One region of the Macrococcus brunensis genome, then DNA from elsewhere that is predicted to be linked to it. Evidence: riboswitches for the same ligand, from Rfam matches in the RefSeq annotation. Region 1 holds a riboswitch; the other holds the start of a gene.
The links. Region 1 has a riboswitch for lysine ahead of MGG13_RS07775 (amino acid permease). Riboswitches for the same ligand answer to the same signal wherever they lie in the genome.
Positions count from the first base shown of each region.

Region 2: linked by a shared signal. The riboswitch ahead of MGG13_RS01815 (aspartate kinase) and the one ahead of MGG13_RS07775 (amino acid permease) in region 1 are both predicted to bind lysine.

Region 1 covers NZ_CP092179.1:1,489,006-1,496,372, forward strand. The annotation lists gene infC (translation initiation factor IF-3) at 1-414, opposite strand, end outside; ribosomal protein L20 leader region at 433-552, opposite strand; gene MGG13_RS07775 (amino acid permease) at 584-2,080, opposite strand; lysine riboswitch at 2,143-2,315, opposite strand; gene thrS (threonine--tRNA ligase) at 2,370-4,298, opposite strand; gene dnaI (primosomal protein DnaI) at 4,586-5,503, opposite strand; gene MGG13_RS07790 (replicative helicase loading/DNA remodeling protein DnaB) at 5,500-6,816, opposite strand; gene nrdR (transcriptional regulator NrdR) at 6,825-7,289, opposite strand.
Region 2 covers NZ_CP092179.1:333,812-341,178, forward strand. The annotation lists gene MGG13_RS01770 (5-methyltetrahydropteroyltriglutamate--homocysteine S-methyltransferase) at 1-1,103, shown strand, start outside; gene MGG13_RS01775 (peptide-methionine (S)-S-oxide reductase) at 1,172-1,657, shown strand; gene MGG13_RS01780 (DUF3784 domain-containing protein) at 1,654-1,953, shown strand; tRNA gene MGG13_RS01785 (tRNA-Thr) at 1,982-2,052, shown strand; gene MGG13_RS01790 (NUDIX hydrolase) at 2,128-2,529, shown strand; gene MGG13_RS01795 (hypothetical protein) at 2,519-2,899, shown strand; gene MGG13_RS01800 (FAD-binding dehydrogenase) at 2,961-4,598, opposite strand; gene rpsN (30S ribosomal protein S14) at 5,065-5,334, shown strand; gene MGG13_RS01810 (hypothetical protein) at 5,417-5,629, shown strand; lysine riboswitch at 5,694-5,870, shown strand; gene MGG13_RS01815 (aspartate kinase) at 5,941-7,143, shown strand; gene MGG13_RS01820 (aspartate-semialdehyde dehydrogenase) at 7,170-7,367, shown strand, end outside.

The sequences.
Region 1 (7,367 bases):
CTGACCGAATTCTTTATGCGTGATCGCACGTCCACGGAAACGAATCGATACTTTGACCTTATCCTCTTTTTCAAGGAATTTACGAGCATTTTTCAGCTTCGTATTAAAGTCATGTTCTTCAATCGTTGGACTCAATCTGATTTCTTTAACTACAACGACTTTCTGCTTTTTGCGTGCTTCTTTGTCTTTCTTCTGCTGCTCGAACTTGAATTTACCGTAGTCCATGATTTTAGCAACTGGCGGTTTCGCGTTAGGCGCAACAAGAACAACATCCAGATTCACACGTTCAGCGATTTCAATGGCTTCAAATTTAGATTTAACACCTAACTGAGCACCATCATGTCCGATGAGTCGTAATTCTCTCGCACGAATTTTGTCATTGATTTGCGTTTGATCTTTAGCTATGATTGACACCTCCAAATAAAATTTACTAGACGAACAAAAAAGCGGGCGCAAAGCGCCCGCTAAAAATAGACATGGTATCCATGTATATACCCGGTCACTGCTCGTGGCGTTCTGCGGGTGAGAAGCGGGAGGCTTCTACTTGTCCGTTTCGTATTCAACAGATTTAATAATAACAGGATTATTTGACAGTGTCAACATCTATTTTTTCATATTCACTCATATCATGAGCTTGTGATAAGTCCACTTGTTCAAGCGGAATTTTTCTCGTTTTATATTTTAATTTGTGATAGAGATAGAAAGCCAGGAAAATCGGAATACCCATGTATGTGATCAGGAAACCGTTCAGCTCAAACTCACCACGTAGAATCAAGTCTGTATCCTGTCCGATGATAACGAACAGACAGAGGACAAAGGCGAAGATCGGACCGAATGGGAACCACATCGCTTTATACTTCAGTACGGATAAATCTTTGTTCTGACGATAAAACGCACGTCTGAAGCGATAATGGCTAATCGCGATACCCAGCCAGGCAATAAAGCCGGTTAAACCACTTGCCGCAACGATATATTCATAGGCCCCGCTTGCCACACGTTCTACAAGGAAGATGATGACAACAACGACGAATGTCGCCAGTAAACTCGGAATCGGTACACCTTTCTCGTTAGTTTCAGAGAACTTGCGTGATGCAAGACCATCTTTACCCATTGCGTACAGCATACGAGTAGATGCATACATACCAGAGTTACCTGCTGACAGAATAGAACTCAGAATAACTGCATTCATAAATGATGCTGCAAAAGCCAGTCCTGCATTTTCAAATACGAGTGTAAACGGTGATTTGGAGATGCTGTCCCCACCCATTAAGTTCGGGTTTGTATAAGGGATGATGAGTCCGATAACGAATATAGATAAAATGTAGAAAATCAAGATACGCCAGAAAACCTGTTTAATGGCTCTAGGAATTGTTTTCTCCGGTTCTTCTGACTCACCTGCTGTAATACCGACAAGCTCTGTCCCCTGGAAGCTAAAGCCCGCTACTAAGAATACACCGAGGATGGTCAGGAACGAGCCTGACAGACTACCACCAAGAAACGGTGCTTCACCTGTTGTGAAGTTTTTAAGACCAATATATTCCCCGCCTAAAATACCGAATATCGTCAGTACACCGATGATTAAGAAAAGGACGACTGTGACGACTTTAACAAGCGCAAACCAGTATTCACTTTCTCCGTATACTTTAACGCTCAGTGTGTTAAGCAGGAAAATCAGCGCAAGAAAGACGAGACTCCAGCCCCACCCCGGCAGAAAATCAAATATCGCCCAGTACTTGATGACGCTGGCTGCAATACTGACGTCTGCTGCAACGGTAATAACCCAGTTGAACCAGTAGTTCCAGCCAAGCGCAAAGCCAAGAGACGGATCCACGAACCGGGTCGCATAAGTTGAGAATGAACCTGAAATCGGCAAGTATGTCGCCATCTCACCGAGACTGGTCATCAGGAAAAACACCATGATACCGATAATTAAGAAACCAAGCAGTGCACCACCAGGACCTGCATCACGGATAGCACCACCTGAAGTCATGAACAGACCTGTACCGATACAGCCCCCGATCGCGATCATCGAAATATGGCGCGGTTTCAGTAATCTTTGTACTTCATTGTTATTACTCATTTTGACACTCCATTCTTCACACAAAAAAAGGTGCACATCTATAGATGCGCACCTTTATCTATTGTATCAGTAGCGCATCACAAATGTGACAGTCTGATATATATTCTATATCAGCCCAGCAGCAGACGGTTATCAGACGTCTGCCACTTCGGCGATGTTGCCTTTCATCCTGCTTCAGCTACGTGATACCGTATCAGCAAGGCTACTCTTCTTCATCGCGACCTCTACCTCTTATTGAGGAATATTTTATTTCTTTATACTATAACGTATTAAAGTAAGTCCTGCAAGCCTATTTTTTGAGACGGATTTCATCGACAAGTTTCCAGATGAAATCATCGCGGTCGATTGTTTCTGAATCCTGGCTGCCGTATTGACGGACATTGACTTCATTATTCTCAACTTCTTTGTCACCCACAACGATTTGGTATGGGACTTTATGCATCTGAGCTTCACGGATTTTATAGCCCATTTTCTCTTCGCGGTCATCGATATGACAGCGAACACCTTGAGATTTCAGCTCATCATAAAGTGCACGTGCATAGTCATAATGGACTTCGTTAGATACCGGAATGATTTCCAGCTGGTTTGGCGCAAGCCATGTTGGATAAGCCCCTTTGTATTCTTCTGTCAGGAAGGCTACGAAACGTTCCATCGTTGAAATGACACCGCGGTGAATTACGACCGGACGATGTTCCTGACCATCGCTGCCGATGTATGTTAAATCAAATTTCTGTGGTAACAGGAAGTCGAGCTGTACAGTCGATAAAGTCTCTTCTTTACCTAATGCTGTCTTCACCTGAACATCCAGTTTAGGACCATAGAATGCCGCTTCGCCTGGTGCTTCCTCGTAGTCAAGACCCATTTCGTCTACTGCTTCTTTCAGCATCGCCTGTGCTTTTTCCCACATTTCATCGTCCTGGAAGTATTTCTCTGTATCTTCCGGGTCACGATATGACAGACGGAAGCTGTAATCGTTTAAGTTGAAATCTTTGTAGACGTCAATCACAAGCTGTACAACACGCTTGAACTCATCTTTGATCTGATCAGGACGAACGAAGATATGCGCATCATTTAAAGTCATGCCGCGGACACGCTGTAAGCCTGATACAGCGCCACTTGCTTCGTAGCGGTGCATTGTACCGAGTTCGGCAATACGGATAGGCAGCTCACGATAGCTGTGCGGTTTGTTTTTATAGATCATCATATGGTGAGGACAGTTCATCGGACGAAGAACGAACGCTTCATTGTCCATTTCCATGACCGGGAACATATCTTCCTGATAGTGATCCCAGTGACCAGATGTTTTGTATAGGTCAACAGAACCCATCACCGGTGTATAGACGTGGTCATAACCGAGCGCGACTTCTTTATCGACGATATAACGTTCTAATTCACGACGGATAGTTGCACCGTTCGGCAGCCAGAGCGGCAGACCTGCTCCGATTAACGGGCTAGTTGTGAAGATATCGAGCTCTTTACCGATTTTACGGTGGTCACGTTCTTTACGCTCTTCCAGCATTTCTAAGTGTGCTTTCAGATCTTTCTTATCGAAGAACGCTGTACCGTAGATACGCTGCAGCATTTTGTTGTCAGAATCACCACGCCAGTAAGCACCTGCTACAGATAACAGCTTGAATTCCTTGATTTTAGCTGTTGAAGGCACGTGTACACCTCGACATAAGTCAGTGAACTCACCTTGTGAATAAAGTGTCACGTTCTCATCTTCCGGAATCGCGTCAATCAGTTCCTGTTTGTAAGGATCGTCTTTAAAGACTTCTTTTGCTTCGTTACGTGAAACGACACGGCGTTCAATCGCAATGTTTTCGTTGACGATCTGTTTCATGACTTTTTCGATATTCTCAAAGTCTTCAGCAGAGATTTTCTCCGGCATATCGAAATCGTAGTAGAATCCTTCTTCAATCACAGGACCTACACCGAAATGAACGTCGCCGTAAATACGTTTAAGTGCCTGTGCCATTAAATGAGCTGTTGAATGACGAAGGACCTCGATTCCTTCCGGTGAGTCCGATGTGATGATCTCGATATCACCATCTGTTTCAAGAGCAGTCGTTAAGTCGACCATCTGACCGTTAAACTTACCAGCCAGTGCTTTCTTCTTCAGACCCGGGCTGATAGAAGCTGCAATCTCTTCAGTTGTGATGCCACTCTCAAAACTTTTTTCATTACCATCTGGAAACTTGATCTTAATTTCACTCATTCTAAACACTCCTTTTATTTTTTAAACACAAAAAGACCCCATCCCACAAGGGACGGAGTCATTCCGCGGTACCACCCTAATCACCATAAAGGCAACTCTGCATAAGATAACGGTCTTGAGCCGGACATGGATTAGATGTCGATTAAAAAAGGGAGTAAAACAACATGTCATCCATCAGGCTCACACCTACCCTGACTCGCTATATGATGAGAAATGCGTTTCATATCCTTTTATCATTGTTTGAATTGTTTGACTATAATGCTATTATACACCTTGCCGCAAATTTATCAAGAGCGACGATAATTTTTTCCGTTAAGCGGATAAGCTTCTGTCAGCGCATCAATTCGTTCCATCATCCGGTAAGCTTTTGTCTTCTCTTCGCCCACCTTCGTCTTCTGGAAATGATATCTCAGTTCCTCTTTGTTGAAGTTGGATGAGAAGAAAGTCGGTAGCTGGTTCATCATGCGGTAATGTAAGAGGGGTCCCAGCACTTCATCTCTGACCCACGTCGTCATATCTTCAGCGCCGATATCATCCAGCATTAAGACAGGACTTTTTTTGACGCGGTCCAGTTTTTCCGCATAAGTCTGATCATTGAAGCCATTTTTCAGTTCACGGATAAATTCCGGCACATAGAAAATGGTCGTATAAATATGGCGCTCCTTAAGCTGATTGGCTATCGCACCTAGAATGTATGATTTGCCTGTACCAAAGCTGCCGTAAATATAAAGACCCTTCGTCGGTCTGCCTGCAGCGATATCGTTACAGATTTCCATTGCCCGTTTAACGATATTAAGACGGTCCGTCCCCTCTAAATCAATCGAATTGATTTTGGCATTCAATGTTTCATACGGCACATGCATAGCAGTGACATACTGTTTCATCAGCTGCTCTTCGTCATGCACTTTTTTATTCGGACAAGGCGTGTAGCTGATCTTTATGCGGTTATCTTCTATATATAGATGCGGGGTATGCCCTTTGACGAAGTTGATGCACTGGCCGTAACTGGCGCAGCGGTCACAGAGCTTAGACTGGTCTTTATATTCCTGCAGAACAGTCAGATCTTTGTCAATCATGTCATCTGTCACGGCATGTGCTTCTAAGAACGGCTTGATTTCAGGATGCTGCACGGTCTCTTTTTTGACCTGCTCAATCCGCGCCATAATAGCGGGGTTATTCTTTACAAATGCACTGAACGGTTTCATGATTCACCCTCCTTCCAGAAGTTCTTCAGTTCTTCTTCTAGTTTTCGTTTTTCTTCTGCTAAATCTGTCACTGCTTCAGCGGTTTTAGGCTGTTCCTGATTGTTCAGCCATTCCGGTGTTTTTTCGTAGGATGCTTTTTCACGCTGAACTGTTTTTCTCGTTTTTTTCTTCTCTTCTACTTTCATCGCATGATTGTAGGCTTCCTCGCTGGAAGAGAGTTTGAGTTTCTTCCAGTTAGATGCTATCTCTTCTATATAGCTCTGCGGCAGTTTCATCTCACTGGTCAAAAGTACATACTGCAGCAGAATATTCATGACCCCAAAAGGCAGTTTCTCCCGCTCCAGAATACTTTCAACCATCCGCTTCTGTTTGACAGTCGGCTCTGACTGACTGAAACTTGCGAGCATCTCAATCGGACTCGTCGTGTCGAGCATCTCAAACCAGTTCTTATCACTCTTAGGCGCAGCTTCAGCTTCAGCAGAAATAGTCAGCGCCGGCAGATTACCTTCGTGTTCAAACTGATAGAAGTCCCGTGCATTACGTCTTAAGTCTTCATGCGATATCGTCTGGTTGGAGGTCAATGACTTCAGGATAATTCGTCTCATATCTGTCGGTGCAATGTCATAGAGTAACGACAGCTGGGCGATCAGTTCCCGGACATCTCTCGTCAGCTGCTCTTTTGTGATCATGTTCTGCGCGAGGAGCATCTCGAGCATCTCAAAATCAAACGTCTGCTGATGAACAGGGATGCCGAGCGACTCTCTCGTCTTAATCAGATGATCGTTACCCGCGTAAATTGACGCCGGTGGTGATTTCGGTGTGCCGTATATATCGATATAGTTCTTGCTGATTTCCTGATAACTTGAAACATCAAAACGTTCTGTGCAGAAATGACGTTTCAGCTGATTGAAACGCTCTTTGCCGACCGTCTGAAATAAATAGACAGACAACATGGGATCATTGAAAAACTGGTCCGGCATTACTGGACTGATCAGCTTATAGACAAAATGCTGTGCTTCATCCGTCACTTTCATAAATGATTTCATCAGACCGATGCCTTCTAAACGAAACCGCAGCTGCTCAAAATGGCTGAGATTCATCTTCAGTTCGTTCATAACGATATAGTGAGTGACCTCGTCAGAGACCTGGCTTTTCTCCAGAAACTGACTTAAATACTGATAGACCGCTATACTTTCGAGACCAATCAAAGGAATATACAGACGTTTTAATATCTCATCTGTCAGACTGGTTTCGACATAATTGGTCGTGACGACAAAACGGTCGGCCGGCCGTAACCCTGAAAAATATTGCATGTGTACACCTACTTCTTATTCTTATCGCTTAAAATCCCCTGCATCGTCGACAAGAGCTGATCGATATCTTTGAACTCCTTATAAACCGAGGCAAAGCGCACGTAAGACACCTGATCCAGCGTCATCAGCTGCTCCATGACGCGTTCACCGATATCAACTGATGATATTTCAGTCTTACTGCCCTCACGCAGCTGATATTCAACATCGTTTGCAATTTTCTCTAAGTCATCATATGCGACCGGTCTTTTCTCGCATGCACGTACCAGACCGTGCAATATTTTATCGCGGTTGAACGCCTGGCGCGTACCGTCTTTTTTAACGACGATAAGCGGAGACAGTTCTATACGCTCAAACGTCGTAAAACGAGTGCCGCACTGTTCGCACTCTCTTCTCCTTCTGATGGCATTCAGATCATCTGCATGACGTGAATCGATGACTTTAGACTGATTGTAACCGCATTTCAGACATTTCATATGATCGCCCCTTTAGTTAGTATCACTTCATTATACATGAATCAAGTCTTCATAAAAACTGTTATTGATTTTACTGAC
Region 2 (7,367 bases), 970 kb from region 1:
TAGGCAGCTTCCTGAGACCGGAGAATCTGAAAAAAGCACGCAGTCAATTTGAACAGGGTGAAATCACACAGCAACAGCTGACTGAAGTTGAGAATCAGGAAATCATCACACTGATTCGCAAGATAGAAGAATTAGGGTATACGACAGTGACTGACGGCGAGTTCAGAAGAAGTTACTGGCACCTGGATTTCTTCTTCGGCTTTAATGGGATCGAACGTCAGCTGCTGGAGCAGGGCTATCAGTTCCATAATGTTGAGACGAGAAAAGACAGTATCAAATTTGTCAGCAAGATTTCAGGTGAGAATCATCCATTCGTCGAACACTTCAAGTTTGTCCGGGACCATGCATCCAGCCATGTAACCGTTAGACAGACAATCCCGGCCCCTGCACAGCTGCTCGTTGAACTGACACGCCCAGGTGTCAAGGAGTCAGTAGAAGCCATTTACGATTCACGAGAAGCAGTGAAAGAAGATATTATCAAGACTTATAAGCAGGTGATTGATGATCTGTATAACGCAGGCCTCAAAGTTCTGCAGCTGGATGACTGTTCGTGGGGCATTCATCTTTCTGAGGAGACAGCGAAAAAAATTCATGGTGAAGGAAACGGCACTTCCATTCCGCTCGATGAACTGAAAGCAGAACTGCTTGACATCAATAACCGCGTCATTCATCAGGCACCGAGTGACCTTATCATCAACACACACGTCTGCCGGGGAAATTATCAGTCAGACTGGGCAAGTGAAGGACCGTATACAAAAGTAGCTGAAGAACTGTTCGGCAGGGAGGATGTACATGCTTACTATCTTGAGTATGATACAGAACGTGCAGGCGGCTTTGAACCCCTTGAGAAAGTCACTGGTGGTAAACACGTAGTCCTTGGGCTCATCACCTCCAAGTTTCCGGCTCTTGAAGACAAGGAAGAGGTCAAAGCACGTATTGATGAAGCAGCAAAGTATGTACCTGTCGAACGACTGAGCATCAGCCCACAGTGCGGCTTCGCTTCAACAGAAGAAGGTAATCTGCTGTCAGAAGAAGAGCAGTGGGCAAAACTCAGATGGGTTAAGGAGATTGCGGAAGAATACTTTACAGAAGCGGGGAAATAAGACAGAGGGCATCTATAGGTGCCCTTCTATTATGTTTACTGTATAATTTTGATAAGGGAGTGGTGTGCGTGGAAATAATTTATCTGGCAGGCGGCTGTCTTTGGGGGGTACAGGCTTTTATTAAAACAATACCGGGTGTTATCACGACAGAAGCGGGCCGTGCAAACGGAACGAGTGATACACTGGATGGACCATACGATGGCTATGCTGAGTGTGTGAAGACAATATTTAATCCTGAAGAAGTAACGGTAGAGACACTGCTTGAAAATCTATTTCTGATTATTGATCCTTACAGTGTCAATCAGCAGGGAATCGATGTCGGAGAGAAGTACCGGACAGGTGTCTATAGTGAAGATAATACGCATCTTGAGATGGCGGCTGCATTTATAAAGAAGAGAAGAGACAGCGACCGGATAGCTGTTGAAGTCAGACCGCTCACTCATTATATTCCGAGTGCAGAAGAACATCAGGATCATCTGGATAAGTATCCGAATGATTACTGCCATATTCCTTCTGAGCTGCTGGACTTATATAGAAGGGAGGAAAAGAAATGATTGGAATAGCACTCTTATTTTTCATCGTCGGTCTCTTTATGCTGGCGGGTAAAGGCAGTTTTCTTGTGGCCGGTTATAATACAATGTCTGACGAACAGAAAGCGAGATATAATGGTAGACGTATCACACAGGCAACAGGTGTTATTGCTATATTATCAAGTGTCTATATGATGGTGATTGAGTCTCTGCATGTTAATTCAAACTGGCTGACTGCAGGATTTGTCATCGTTATTCTCCTGTACGCTGTTTTGATCAATACACATCCTTTTTTTAAAAATCATATTGAAAATCAGTAAGTTTTTGATTAGACTAGTAGATAGTCGCGCCTCCATAGTTAAGTGGTATAACACATCAATGGTAATGATGAATCCTCAGTTCGATTCTGGGTGGAGGCATAGTGCACCGAAGTCTGATCAGGCTTTGGTGTTTTTTTGTGGCATCGCTGTAATAGAAGAGAAAGGATGAAGCATATGGCGGATATTAAATGTGCAGCTTTAGTCTATATCAAAGATGAGCAGCTGTTGTTAGTTAAAGTAAGAGAACTCGAGAAATATTATTTACCCGGCGGTAAGATTGAGGACGGAGAAGAACCACTGGCTGCTGTAGTACGTGAAGTTCAAGAAGAGCTGAATGTAGAGCTTGAGCAGGATAAAGTCCATTATCTCGGCTGTGTTGAAGGCCCTGCTTATCCTCAGAATGCCACTGTATCACTCGAATGTTTTACGTATAAGGGCTCACTAGCTCAAGCAGTAGAGCATAACGAAATTACTGGATTACGCTATTTTGATCTTGCACACAGTGAAATGATTGCGCCCGCTGTTCTTGTGCTTATTGATAAACTGAACAGTCAGGAGCTTATATATGAGAAGTGAAGAAATTTTATTGCAACAGCTGCCAGAGGAATTAAGGCGACTAGTTGAAAGACAAGATGTTGAAAAAATAATCGGTTATTTCTTTGAGTATGATATTGAAGAACATCGTATTGCTGATGCGCTGTCACGTTATGCGATTACTGCTGAGGATGCAAACTTGCACCTCGCTGCTGCTGAAGTGTACAGCCTGTGTCTCCCTTATCTCGATGATGCATTTGAACTGGCCTTCTTTCATGAATGGCGTGCGCTGGAGTTAACTGATTTTAGTGATAGAAAGATGATGGAGAATTTTCTTGAGAATAAAGAGCATCCTGATTTTGATATCATTCCAGCGAGTTATTATCACTATATAGAAGATAAGATAAAATAAAGAGCCGTTGGAGAGAATCCAATGGCTCTTTATTGATAAAAAATCATACTTTCTAGAAATCTTACTTTGAATCAATACCGATAGCCGCGCGTAACCCGCTGAAGATACATCCTCCCAGGAAAGTGCCTTCCAGTGCACCGTAACCATGTACACCTCCGCCGCCGAAGCCTGCGACTTCTCCGGCAGCATAGAGACCCTCTATCAGTTCTTCGTGCTGATTGAAGACCTGGCTGTTCAAGTCTGTCTGAATACCGCCAAGGGTTTTACGACTGATGATATGCAGTTTAACGGCGATCAGTTTGCGGCCGTCCAGAAACTTGTGCGGCTTTGCTGTCCTGATCAGCTTATCTCCCAGAAAATGTCTAGCGCCGTTAATGAACGTAATCTGCGGGTCTTTACTGAAAGGATTATCCACCTGCAGATCACGCAGCTCAATCTGTTTCTTGATTGTCTCATAATCCAGTAAATTATTCCCGGCGAGTCTGTTCATCTCTGAGACTAAATCTCTTAAGTTATCTGCTTCAACAAAGTCCGCGCCGTCTGTCCGGAATTTTTCGACAGGACCCGTTGCCTGACTCGATAGACGTTCTTTCAGAATCTGTCTGTAGTCTTTACCGGTTAAGTCAGGGTTCTGCTCAGAGCCGGACAATACGAACTCTTTTTTTATGATATCCTCCGTGAGTATGAACCATGAGTAATCATAACCTGTTTTACTGATTGATTCCAATGTATGGAGGGTATCAAAGCCAGGATAATCAGGTGCTGAGAAACGTCTGCCTGTCGCGTCAAACCACATAGAAGAAGGACCGGGGATAATACGGATACCGTGCTGCTGCCAGATTGGACTATGATTCTGAATACCTTCTGTATAATGCCACATACGGTCTTTATTCACCAGACGGACGCCGGCATCCTCACTGATTTTCAGCATTTTGCCGTCTGTTGAATCGGGTACACCCTGAATCATATGTGCCGGTGCTTTACCCAGTCTCTTCGGCCAGTTCTGTTTGATGAGTTCATGATTCGCACCGATTCCGCCCGTCGTTATGATTAAGTGCTCAACTGGCAGCTCGAATGTATCAATCACTATCCGCGAAGACGGGGCGCCACGTTCTACATCACTCGGTTCTAAAATATTCCCTGAGATTCTCTGCACTTTATTATTTGCAATAACCAGATCTGTGACCTGATGTCTCGGCAGAAATTTAAACGACTTATGTGCAAGGCAGTAGTTGACGAAAGGTTCAATCAGGCCGGGGCCTGTCCCCCAGGTGATATGGAAACGAGGTACTGAATTGCCGTGACCCTCAGCACTTGAGCCGCCGCGTTCAGCCCAGCCGAGAACAGGTGCGAATTTAATGCCCATCGATTTCAGATACTTTTCTTTCTCAAAGCTTGCAAAGCGGATATAAGCTTCAGCCCATTTCACAGCCCATTTATCTTCATCATCTAATCTGTCAAAGCGTGCTGTTCCCATCCAGTCATTAAGAGCAAGTTCATACGAATCTTTGACCTGGAATTTGCGCTGCAGTCCCGAATTTACGAGAAAGAGACCGCCGAATGACCAGAATGCCTGTCCCCCTATTGCTTGAGCCGGCTCCTGATCAAGCATCATGACTTGATGACCTCGTTTTAGAAGTTCAGCTGCAGCAACCAGCCCGCTTAAGCCTGCACCAATAATCGTTACTGTTTTCATCATAATGAAGCTCCTTTTTCTATTCTTTATAGTTAGTATAAATCAAATATTCATATAGAAGTAATGTTTAAGTCAAAGAAGCTGGCATTAGTGTTGACCATAAGAATTCATTATAATAAAAATTATATACTATAGAGCTGGAAGAGGTTAATCAAATATGAAAGCTTACTTGCTGTTATCTATCATTATGATAGGCATCGCCATCATTTATCTGGTTCTCTCTCTATTGATGCCGACAAGCGTGCGGATTAATTCCGGCTTGATCTGCACCGCGTTGTCTGTCCTATTTTATCTAGTATACAGAATAGACCGGCCTTGAACTTACATTTGGATTCTATCAGATAGATTTGTTTCTGCAAGACGATGAATTTCATTGTTAAAAGATTGCTTCTTCGTTTGCGTAAAAAAGAGAGCTGTGCTATATTTATAAAACGTAATTATTACGATTTATAAATACAAAGGAGTTATTATGGCTAAAAAATCAAAAATCGCAAAAGAGAAGAAAAGACAAGCATTAGTTGAGCAGTACCGAGAAAAACGCGAGCAGCTGAAACGTGAGGGAAACTACGCAGCGCTCGCAAAACTACCGAGAGATTCATCACCGACAAGACTGACAAGACGCTGTGAATTAACAGGCCGACCTAGAGCTGTCTATCGTAAATTCAAGCTGTCACGTATCGCCTTCCGTGAGCTGGCACATAAAGGCCAGATTCCCGGTGTTAAGAAATCAAGCTGGTAGATTTTCTCGTATTAATATTAAAACATACTGTTCGTACAAGACTTTTCAATATCGTTTTGTGGCAATCCCAGGCACTTTAACGTTGAATGATCAAACAGGTATCCTAATTTTTGAATCCGAAGAACTGGCTAATATTACGGAGTCATTTGAAATCGATAAAATAGAGAAAGTAGAACTATCTAAGCCGTTGTTGAATGAAACATTAGGTATTTATTATAAGGGAGACTGGTATAAATGGACTTATTTTCTAGATGAGCATTATAAGGAAATTTATAGTCAGCTTGCAAAAAAATAATATGTTGGCAATTTTCTGTACATTTTAAGAATGGTTATGTATAATTTATGTATAACAATTTAATAGATAGAGATGAGGCGCATCGATCATCAGTAAGTAAAGTCTGGAATCTGCAAATACTTTACTGAAAGGGTGAGATGCCGAAATGTATCAATTCTTGCAGGGATTGATATGTTGGATCATTGAGTTAAGAGCTCTTGGTTTGTCATTATTTGAAAAATAATGGAGTGCATCACTTGTAAATAGAGTAAACAAGTTCATGCCATTATGAACTTGTTTTTTTGTTTTCAGATGCCGTGGGAGGATTTAATGTGACAAAGCGTAGTGTAATTAAGTTTGGTGGGACTTCAGTGGCGGATTTTACGAAGCTGAAGAATATTGCAGGGTATCTGAAGAAGCGGACAGAGAAGGATGAGCAGCTGGTCGTCGTTGTTTCTGCGATGGGTAAGACAACTGATGAACTGCTGCGGAATGTAGACTTATTATCATCTGCTCCGAACGAGCAGGACTTAGCACTGCTCTTGACGACAGGTGAGCAGCAGACCATTTCCTATCTGTCGATCATCTTGAAAGAGCTCGATGTCCGGACACAGGCACTGACTGGTTTTCAGGCAGGTATCAGAACAAAGGGTCACCATCTGAAAAGTAAGATACTCAATATCAATGAACAGAAATTTGCAGAGACGTTCAGCAGCAATGATGTCATAGTTGTCGCAGGTTTCCAGGGGATGAATGAACTGGGTGAAATCACAACGCTTGGACGCGGGGGCAGTGATACGACAGCGGTTGCTATTGCCTCTGCACTCGATGTTTCATGTGAAATCTACACAGATGTGGCAGGTGTTTACGGAACGGATCCTCGTATCTTCCCGGCAAAGCGACTGGATTATGTCAGCTATGAAGAGATGATGGAAATGAGCGCACTCGGAGCGGGTGTACTGGAAACTCGAAGCGTCGAGATTGCGAAGAACTATAACATTCCGATTTATTTAGGACAGACTTTATCAGATGAGAAGGGGACATGGATTATGGCACAGGAAGAGATTCTCGAGAAAAAAGCAGTCACAGGTGTAGCTCTAGATAAAGATATGGATTATGTGACGGTCAGCTATCCAATGAACGATAGTGAGCTATTAAAGAAACTATTCGAGTTACTTGAGAAGGAAGAAGTCAATATCGATATGATTTCACAGATTGTCAATATGGATGGTCTGCAGATTTCCTTTACCATGAAAGATACAGATGCGCAGCAGATCGATAAAATCTTCTCTGTATTAAAAAAGGAATATCCGTCGCTGAATTTCGCTATCCAAGAAGATTATGTCAAAGTATCAGTCATTGGTTCAGGCATGCGTGACATGTCAGGGGTCGCAAGTAAGGTCTTCATGACACTCTTGAATCACAATATCCCATTCTATCAGGTCACCACTTCGGAAATCAGCATCTCATATGTGGTTGATCAGGCGAATGGTCAGGAAGCTGTCAAACAATTATGTTCAGTCTTTGAACTGTAAATAACAGTTATTAATAGGAGGAATGGATAATGAAATTAGCAATTGTAGGTGCAACAGGACTTGTCGGCACAAAAATGATGGAAGTTGTGGAACACAGAAATATCCCTTTTGATGAACTGACATTATTCTCTTCCAGGAAATCAGCTGGCCAGCTCATCACTTTCAAAGGACAGACATATGAAGTGCAGGAGCTGACAGAAGAACGTGCAGCAGAACACTTCGAT